Regions from separate parts of the Variovorax sp. P1_H2 genome, predicted to be linked through region 1. Evidence: riboswitches for the same ligand, from Rfam matches in the RefSeq annotation. Region 1 holds a riboswitch; the other holds the start of a gene.

What was found. A riboswitch is a leader RNA that binds a small molecule or an ion and turns the genes downstream of it on or off. The one in region 1 is predicted to bind S-adenosylhomocysteine.
Region 2: linked by a shared signal. The riboswitch ahead of metH (methionine synthase) and the one ahead of ahcY (adenosylhomocysteinase) in region 1 are both predicted to bind S-adenosylhomocysteine.

What each region holds. Positions count from the first base shown of each region.
Region 1 covers NZ_JBFUCJ010000008.1:18,641-22,968, reverse strand. The annotation lists gene metF (methylenetetrahydrofolate reductase [NAD(P)H]) at 1-185, opposite strand, end outside; gene AC1D2E_RS04865 (TlyA family RNA methyltransferase) at 163-960, opposite strand; gene ahcY (adenosylhomocysteinase) at 969-2,408, opposite strand; S-adenosyl-L-homocysteine riboswitch at 2,472-2,541, opposite strand; gene AC1D2E_RS04855 (hypothetical protein) at 2,637-3,275, shown strand; gene AC1D2E_RS04850 (peptide chain release factor 3) at 3,372-4,328, shown strand, end outside.
Region 2 covers NZ_JBFUCJ010000096.1:1,779-6,106, reverse strand. The annotation lists gene metH (methionine synthase) at 1-1,813, opposite strand, end outside; S-adenosyl-L-homocysteine riboswitch at 1,871-1,963, opposite strand; gene AC1D2E_RS26155 (hypothetical protein) at 2,244-2,780, opposite strand; gene AC1D2E_RS26150 (M35 family metallo-endopeptidase) at 2,674-3,075, opposite strand; gene AC1D2E_RS26145 (PACE efflux transporter) at 3,497-3,940, opposite strand; gene AC1D2E_RS26140 (LysR family transcriptional regulator) at 4,041-4,328, shown strand, end outside.

The DNA.
Region 1 (4,328 bases):
ACGCCTTCGGACAGGATCTCGCGCACCGCGCCGAAGGTGCCCTCGTGCGTCGAGCCGCCGGCGCCGTAGGTCACGGAGCAGAACTCGGGCTCCTGGGCATAAAGCTGCTGGCGCACGGCACGCAGCTTGACGGCGCCTTCGGGCGTCTTGGTCGGAAAGAACTCAAAGCTGAGCGGTAGGCGCACGGCCGGCTCCTGGTTCGCCGTCCGCCCGGACGGCATGAATGAAAAACTCGCGGTTGCCGTCGCCGCCGGCGATCGGGCTGTCGAGCCAATGCACGACGCGCAGCTGCAATGCCGCGCAGGCATCGCGCAGTCGCTGCTCGACCACGGCGTAGAGCGCCGGATCGCGCACGATGCCGCCCTTGCCGACCTGCCCCGGCTGCAACTCGAACTGCGGCTTGACCAGCATCAGCAGCTCGCCCTGCGGCTGCAGCAGCGGCACCAGCGCGGGCAGCACCAGCGTCAGCGAGATGAAGGACAGGTCGCCGACGATCAGGCCGAAGTCCGCGTCCTCGGGCGACTCGGCGCTCCAGGCCGCGGCGTCGAGCGTGCGGGCGTTGACGCCTTCGATCGCGGTCACGCGCGCATCGTCCCGCACCCGCGCGTGCAACTGGCCATGGCCGACGTCGACGCCCACCACGTGCGCGGCGCCCTGCTGCAGCAGGCAGTCGGTGAAGCCTCCGGTCGACTGGCCGACGTCGAGGCAGCGCCGGCCGCGCGGGTCGATGCCGGTCGCGGCCAGCGCGCCCTCGAGCTTGAGCCCGCCGCGCGAGACGTAGCGCGCCTCGGCGGCATCGAGCAACTCGAGCTCGGCGCCCTCGGGGATCTCGTCGCGGTTCTTGCCGACGACGCGCCAGTCGGCGCCGTCGCGCCAGCGCAGGCCGCCCGCGATCAGCCGCACGGCCTGCGAGCGGGATGCGGCCAGGCCGCGTTCGACGAGCAATTGATCGGCGCGCAAAGCGCTCCTCAATAGCGGTAGGTGTCCGGCTTGTAAGGGCCGTTCTTGTCGACGCCGATGTAGGCGGCCTGCGTGTCGGTGAGCGTGGTCAGCATGGCGCCGACCTTCTTCAGGTGCAGGCGCGCGACCTTCTCGTCGAGGTGCTTGGGCAGCACGTAGACCTTGCCGGCCTGGTAGGCATCGGGCTTGGTGAAGAGCTCGATCTGGGCGATGGTCTGGTTCGCGAACGAGGACGACATCACGAAGCTCGGGTGGCCCGTGCCGCAGCCCAGGTTCACGAGGCGGCCCTTGGCCAGCAGGATGATCTTCTTGCCGTCGGGGAAGGTGATGTGGTCGACCTGCGGCTTGATCTCTTCCCATTCGTACTTCTCGATCGAGGCGACGTCGATCTCGTTGTCGAAGTGGCCGATGTTGCAGACGATCGCCTGGTCCTTCATGGCGGCCATGTGCTCGTGGCGGATCACGTCGCGGTTGCCGGTGGTGGTGACGAAGATGTCGGCCTTGTCGGCGGCGTACTCCATGGTCACGACCTTGTAGCCTTCCATCGCGGCCTGCAGGGCGTTGATCGGGTCGATCTCGGTCACCCAGACCTGGGCGCTCAGCGCGCGCAGGGCCTGGGCCGAGCCCTTGCCGACGTCGCCGTAGCCGGCCACGCAGGCGACCTTGCCGGCGATCATCACGTCGGTGGCGCGCTTGATGCCGTCGACCAGCGATTCGCGGCAACCGTAAAGGTTGTCGAACTTGCTCTTGGTGACCGAGTCGTTGACGTTGATGGCGCGGAACAGCAGCGTGCCCTTGGCGCTCATCTCGTTCAGGCGGTGCACGCCGGTGGTGGTTTCCTCGGTCACGCCGATGATCTCGGCCGACTTGCGGCTGTACCAGGTGGCATCGACCGCCAGCTTGGCCTTGATCGCCGCGTAGAGGATGCGCTCTTCTTCGCTGGTCGGATTGGCGAGCACGCTCTGGTCCTTCTCGGCGCGCTGGCCCAGGTGCATCAGCAGCGTGGCGTCGCCGCCGTCGTCGAGGATCATGTTCGGGCCTTCGCCCTTCGCGCCCTTGGGGCCGAAGTCGAAGATGGCGTGGGTGTAGTCCCAGTAGTCGGTCAGCGACTCGCCCTTGATCGCGAACACCGGCGTGCCGGCGGCGGCGATGGCGGCGGCGGCGTGGTCCTGGGTCGAGAAGATGTTGCACGAGGCCCAGCGCACGGTGGCGCCGAGCGCCTGCAGCGTCTCGATCAGCACCGCGGTCTGGATCGTCATGTGCAGCGAGCCGGTGATGCGCGCGCCCTTGAGCGGCTGGCTCTTGGCGAATTCCTCGCGGATCGCCATCAGGCCGGGCATCTCGGTTTCGGCGATGCGGATTTCCTTGCGGCCCCAGGCGGCAAGGGACAGGTCGGCGATCGCCTGGTCGGCGGTCGAAACGGGGGACGGTTTGAGAACAGCGCTCATGTTGGCTCCAAAGCAGGTTTGACAGTGGCCACTGCGTTCGGGGAAGGGACTCACCGCGAGAACAGCGGGTGAGCGTGGTTGCGATGATGGTCCGAGCCTCACGCCTGTCGGCGCTGCAACGCTCCTCGGAACGGGGCATTTTAGCGCGTCGCGCGGCCGGCCCGCCAGCAGGGTCCGGCGGATCGCCCTAGACTGCCCGTCCCATCACCGCCGCACCGCATCCCCACCATGCCCAAAGCCAGAATCCTCGCCCTTTCACTCGCGGCCGTCACGTCGGTTGCGCTGTCCTCCGGCGCCGCGGCACAAGCCGATGCGCCGCCGGTACGCGTGCGTGGCGTCATCGCGCATGTCGATGCCGATTCGCTGACCGTGAAGGACCACAGCGGCGAAGTCGTCACGATGGCGCGCACCACCGACATGCGGGTCACCGAAGTACGGCCGATCAGCCTCAGCGACATCAAGCCCCGCAGCTTCATCGGCGCCGGCGCGACGCCGCAGCCCGACGGCACCCAGCGCGCGGTGGAAGTCCATGTGTTTCCGGAAGCCATGCGCGGCACCGGCGAGGGCTTCCGTGCCTGGGACACGGTGCCCAACGGCACGATGACCAACGCCACCGTCGCCACGCTCGCGGCGGCGCCCGCGTCGACGCCCGGCGGACGGAAGATCGTGCTCAGGTACAAGGACGGCGAACAGACCTTGATCGTTCCGCGCGGCACGCCGATCGTCGCCTTCAAGCCGGCGCAGGACGACCAGGCGGCGCTGGTGGTTCAGGGCGCCCAGGTCGTGGTCACGGCCCGGGTCAAGGACGGCAAGCCGACCGCCTCGAGCGTGCTGGTGGGCCGCAACGGCTTCACGCCGCCGATGTGAATCGAAGGGGCCGGCCGGCACGGCGGCGGCCCGGCCGGTAAAATTGCGGGCTTTGCTTCCAGCAGCCCGCGCCCGTGAGCGCGCACCGCGTTCACCATGAACTTCGCCTCCGAAACCAAACGCCGCCGCACTTTCGCGATCATCTCCCACCCCGACGCCGGCAAGACCACGCTGACCGAGAAGCTGCTGCTATTCTCGGGCGCGATCCAGATCGCCGGCTCGGTGAAGGCGCGCAAGGCCTCGCGCCACGCCACCTCCGACTGGATGGAGATCGAGAAGCAGCGCGGCATCTCGGTCGCCTCGTCGGTGATGCAGATGGTCTACCGCGACCACGTCATCAACCTGCTCGACACGCCCGGCCACAAGGACTTCTCCGAAGACACCTACCGCGTGCTCACGGCGGTCGACTCGGCGCTGATGGTGATCGATGCCGCCAACGGCGTCGAGGCCCAGACCCGGCGGCTGATCGAGGTCTGCCGGCAGCGCGACACGCCGATCATCACCTTCGTCAACAAGATGGACCGCGAGGTGCGCGAGCCGCTCGAGCTGCTCGACGAGATCGAGCGCGAGCTCGGCATGCCCTGCGTGCCGATGACCTGGCCGGTCGGCCAGGGCAAGACCTTCGGCGGCATCATCAACCTGCGCACCCAGGCGATGACCGTGTTCGAGTCGGGCCAGGAGAAGCTGCCACAGGACTTCGAGACCATCCCGCTGACCAACCGCGAGGCACTGAACAAGCGCTTCGGCCGCGAGTTCGATCACGCGATGGAGAGCATGGAACTGGCCACCGGCGCCTCGCCGAGCTGGGACCGCGAGGCCTTCCTGTCCGGCAAGCAGACGCCGGTGTTCTTCGGCTCCGGCGTCAACAATTTCGGCGTCATGGAAGTGCTCGACGCGCTGGTCGACCTGGCACCGCCGCCGCAGCCGCGCACCAGCACCACGACGGTCAACCGGCAGCCGGTGGTGCGCGAGATCCAGCCCGAGGACCGCGACTTCGCCGGCGTGGTGTTCAAGGTGCAGGCCAACATGGATGCCAACCACCGCGACCGCATC
Region 2 (4,328 bases), on a different contig from region 1:
TGAACTTGGGCACCGGCGGTAGGTAGTTCGACCAGTCGACCGGCGTCTTGTTGGCGCGCGCGCGGGCCAGCGGCCACAGCGGCGTCTGCTTCTTGTTGGCGTGCTGGTGCCGCACCTTGTCGTAGTCGGCGTTGATCTCGTCGATGTAGCTCGCGGCCTGCTCCGACAGCAGCGACTGCGCCACGCTCACGCTGCGCGAGGCATCGGGCACGTAGACCACCGGCCCTTCGTAATGCGGCGCGATCTTGACCGCGGTGTGCACGCGGCTGGTGGTGGCGCCGCCGATCAGCAGCGGGATCTTGCGGATGCGGAAATGATCGTCCTTCTGCATCTCGCCGGCCACGTACTGCATCTCCTCCAGGCTCGGCGTGATCAGGCCCGAGAGGCCGACGATGTCGGCCCCCTCGACCTTGGCGCGCGCCAGGATCTCGTGGCAGGGCACCATCACGCCCATGTTCACGACCTCGAAGTTGTTGCACTGAAGCACGACCGTGACGATGTTCTTGCCGATGTCGTGGACGTCGCCCTTGACGGTGGCGATGATGATCTTGCCCTTGGTGCGGACGTCGCGGCCGGCGGCTTCGTCCAGGCGCTTCTCTTCCTCGATGTAGGGGATCAGGTGGGCCACGGCCGACTTCATCACGCGGGCCGACTTCACCACCTGCGGCAGGAACATCTTGCCCTGGCCGAACAGGTCGCCGACGATGTTCATGCCGTCCATCAGCGGCCCTTCGATCACGTGCAGCGGACGGCCGCCCCTGGCCAGGATCTGCTGGTAGGCCTCCTCGGTGTCCTCGACGATGAAGTCGGTGATGCCGTGCACCATCGCATGCGAGAGCCGCTGGTTCACGTGCACCGGGTGCTCGGGCGTGCCGCGCCATTCGAGCTTCTTGCTCTCGTCCTTGGCGCCGCTCCTGGCCGTTTCGGCCACCTCGACCAGGCGCTCGCCGGCGTCGGGGCGGCGGTTCAGCACCACGTCTTCCACGCGCTCGCGCAGCTCGGCCTCGAGGTCGTCGTAGACGCCGACCATGCCGGCGTTGACGATGCCCATGTCCATGCCGGCCTGGATCGCGTGGTACAGGAACACGGTGTGGATGGCTTCGCGCACCGGGTCGTTGCCGCGGAAGCTGAAGCTCACGTTCGAGACCCCGCCCGAGACCTTGGCTCCGGCCAAGTTCTGCTTGATCCAGCGCACCGCGTTGATGAAGTCGACCGCGTAGTTGTTGTGCTCCTCGATGCCGGTGGCGATCGCGAAGATGTTGGGGTCGAAGATGATGTCCTCGGGCGGGAAGCCGATCTCGTCGACCAGGATCCGGTAGGCGCGCTCGCAGATCTCGATCTTGCGCTCGTAGGTGTCGGCCTGGCCCTTCTCGTCGAAGGCCATGACGACCGCCGCCGCGCCGTAGCGGCGCAGCAGGCGGGCCTGGTGGCGGAAGGGGTCCTCGCCCTCCTTCATGCTGATCGAGTTGACGATGCCCTTGCCCTGGATGCAGCGCAGGCCGGCCTCGATCACTTCCCACTTCGAGCTGTCGACCATGATCGGCACGCGCGCGATGTCGGGCTCGGACGCGATCAGGTTCAGGAAGCGCACCATCGCGGCCTTGCTGTCGAGCATGGCCTCGTCCATGTTGATGTCGATCACCTGGGCGCCGTTCTCGACCTGCTGGCGCGCGACCGCCAGTGCTTCCTCGAACTGGCCGTTGAGGATCATGCGCGCGAAGGCCTTGGAGCCGGTGACGTTGGTGCGCTCGCCGATGTTGACGAACAGCGCGCCCTCGCCGATCTGCACCGGCTCGAGGCCGGACAGCTTCATCGGGGGGACGGCGACGGAGGAAGGATCGGAGGACATGGGCTCACCTGTGGAAACGGGGTCAGGCGAGCGTCGTTGCACTCCAGTGGCTGGAAGCCCAAGCCTGACGCGGCCGGCCTGAAGGCCGGCGACGCTGCAACGCTCCTTGGGAGTGCGGATTTTAGATGATGCGCAGGTCGTCCACGCATGCGTGCCGGCGCGCAGGACGGGCCGGCCCGCGACTTGGGGCTCATGCCAGAAGAACAGCACTGAGCGCTCCGCTCGAATCTGCTTCGAGACGCTTGAGAAAGTCTCTTCCCTGAGCTGCGCTGACAGTTCCTAGTTAAAGCACGCCCGGCATCCGTCGAGTGAAGGGCCACAGGTCATACCTCCAGAAAGAAATTCCATCGGGGAACCCATCGCGATCGTGGAGTCTGTCGCAGTCGTTCTGCCTTCAGGACGACCCCTCTGGCTGGCAGGCGCATTCATGAGGGCAACCTGGCAAGAACTCGACATCGGCGCGTTTGACGTCGTTGCGCCTTCCCGGCCCGAACGAGCCGGCCTTGACCACTTCAACTTCCTTGGGTGAATGAATTTCGGCGGCCGCAAATTGCAAGGCATCAATCACTTGCCGAACCGCATGAGCTCGCCTCCACGCCAAGCTCTCTGCACTGCGTTCCTCTATATCTGAGCTGGCGCTGATATAAATGGCTTCCCTGTTCGGGTATTTGACCCGAAGGTCGGCAATCCAGTTTGCAAGCTCGAAAATTTGACTCGCCGAGATATAGCTGGAGTTCCGCTCGAATTGAATACCCATGTTTCGGATGGGAGTACAAGCAACAACAGCAGGCACGATCACCGACAAAACAAATGCAGCCAATGATTTAATCACCATAGACCACTCCATCGACCACGTAACCTGCAATGTTGTCAGCATTGATTCGCGACAGCTTTGGAACCCCGGTGTGCCGTCGGGCAGCATTGAGGCCATATCGAAGATCCACAGATGAGAAAGTGTCTCGGAAGTGAGTTACTTCGTGAATCAGCGTGCTCAGTTGAGAATCTTTACTCGGCGATATTTGCAGCAGTTCAAAAAATCCMCGATTGATTGCGATGGTGTGACTTCGAGTGTCAATGGGGCAAACTTGGGCAACGGGATTGTTGTCAAGCGGAGTGCAGCCTAGGTTGTGGCCCCAATCTGGCAGGTAGCGCACAAAGTTCTGGCACGTGAAGCTTTGGAGCAAGAACTTGCATTTCATCAGTCCCGCGCGAAGGTAGTTGCGCATTTCTTCATCTGCACTTCCAAACCACCGCTCCACGCGGTCACACTCAAAACTCTCCCATCTGAAAAGCTCGTGGGTTCGCTTCTCGATCAATCGGACTGCCATGTCGCGAAGGCCCAGCATCAGATCGCAAAATTCCCGATCCGATACGCCTATAGCGTCGTCTTCTGTTGGATTTTTCATGGATCGACAACATCCCTATGCGCGTTATGTATGGACTCGCTCAATCGAATGAACGCGAATGGCCCACGGRCATCATAGGCACATGAACTGTCAAAGAAGTGACGGAATGCCAGTTGTCGACCAGATATCGCCGTTGGGAAGAGATTTTCAGATCATTCCTACAGATGGCCACCTATCTCGCACGGCGGTACAGTGACCGCCAAGAGCACCGAGCCCGCCTTCAGATTGGCAAATCGCTGCGTCAACAGGCCTCGGGGGTCGCCACGAGCGAGGCCGATGCGGGCAAGCCGAAGATGGCGTCGAAGGCCCAGTTGAAGGCGAAGGTGTAGACCAGGAAGAAAACCACCAGTCCCAGGTCCATCACCAGCGCCTCCCACAGGCTCACGTCCAGCCACCAGGCGAACACCGGCACCAGGAAGGCCACCAGGCCGCCCTCGAAGCCGATCGCATGGGCGACGCGGCGGCGCAGGCTGCGGCCGCGCACCACCTGGCGGGATTCCCAGCGCTCGAACAGGGCGTTGAACGAGAGGTTCCACAGCACCGCGATCACCGACGCGATGACCGCCAGCACGCCCGAATGGCCCAGGCCCTGGCCCGACATCAGCGCCAGCCCGGCGCTGGCGGCCACGATGGCGATGCCCTCGTAGAGGCTGATGTAGACGACGCGGCGCTTGAGCCCTTGCATGAAATCGATCCTGTGTTGCTTGGTTTTAAGCTGGACTTTATGTTCATATGGCTGATATATAAAGTCATCTTCTTTCAGAAAAATTGATAAATTGGCTGCCATGAGTTTTTCCAGCGATACCGTTGAAGTGTTCCTTGCGGTCATCGACCACGGCTCCTTCTCCGCCGCGGCGCGGGCACTGGGCCGGGTGCCCTCGGCGGTCAGCATGGCCATTGCCAACCTCGAAGCCGAGCTCGACCTGGCGCTGTTCGACCGCAGCGGCCGCGAGCCGCAGCCGACCGCCGCCGCGCGTTCGCTCGAACCGCAGGCGCGCCTGCTGGCGGCGCAGTTGAAGCAGCTCCAGGTTCAGGCGCTGGCGCTCACCCGGGGGCTCGAGAACCGCCTCACG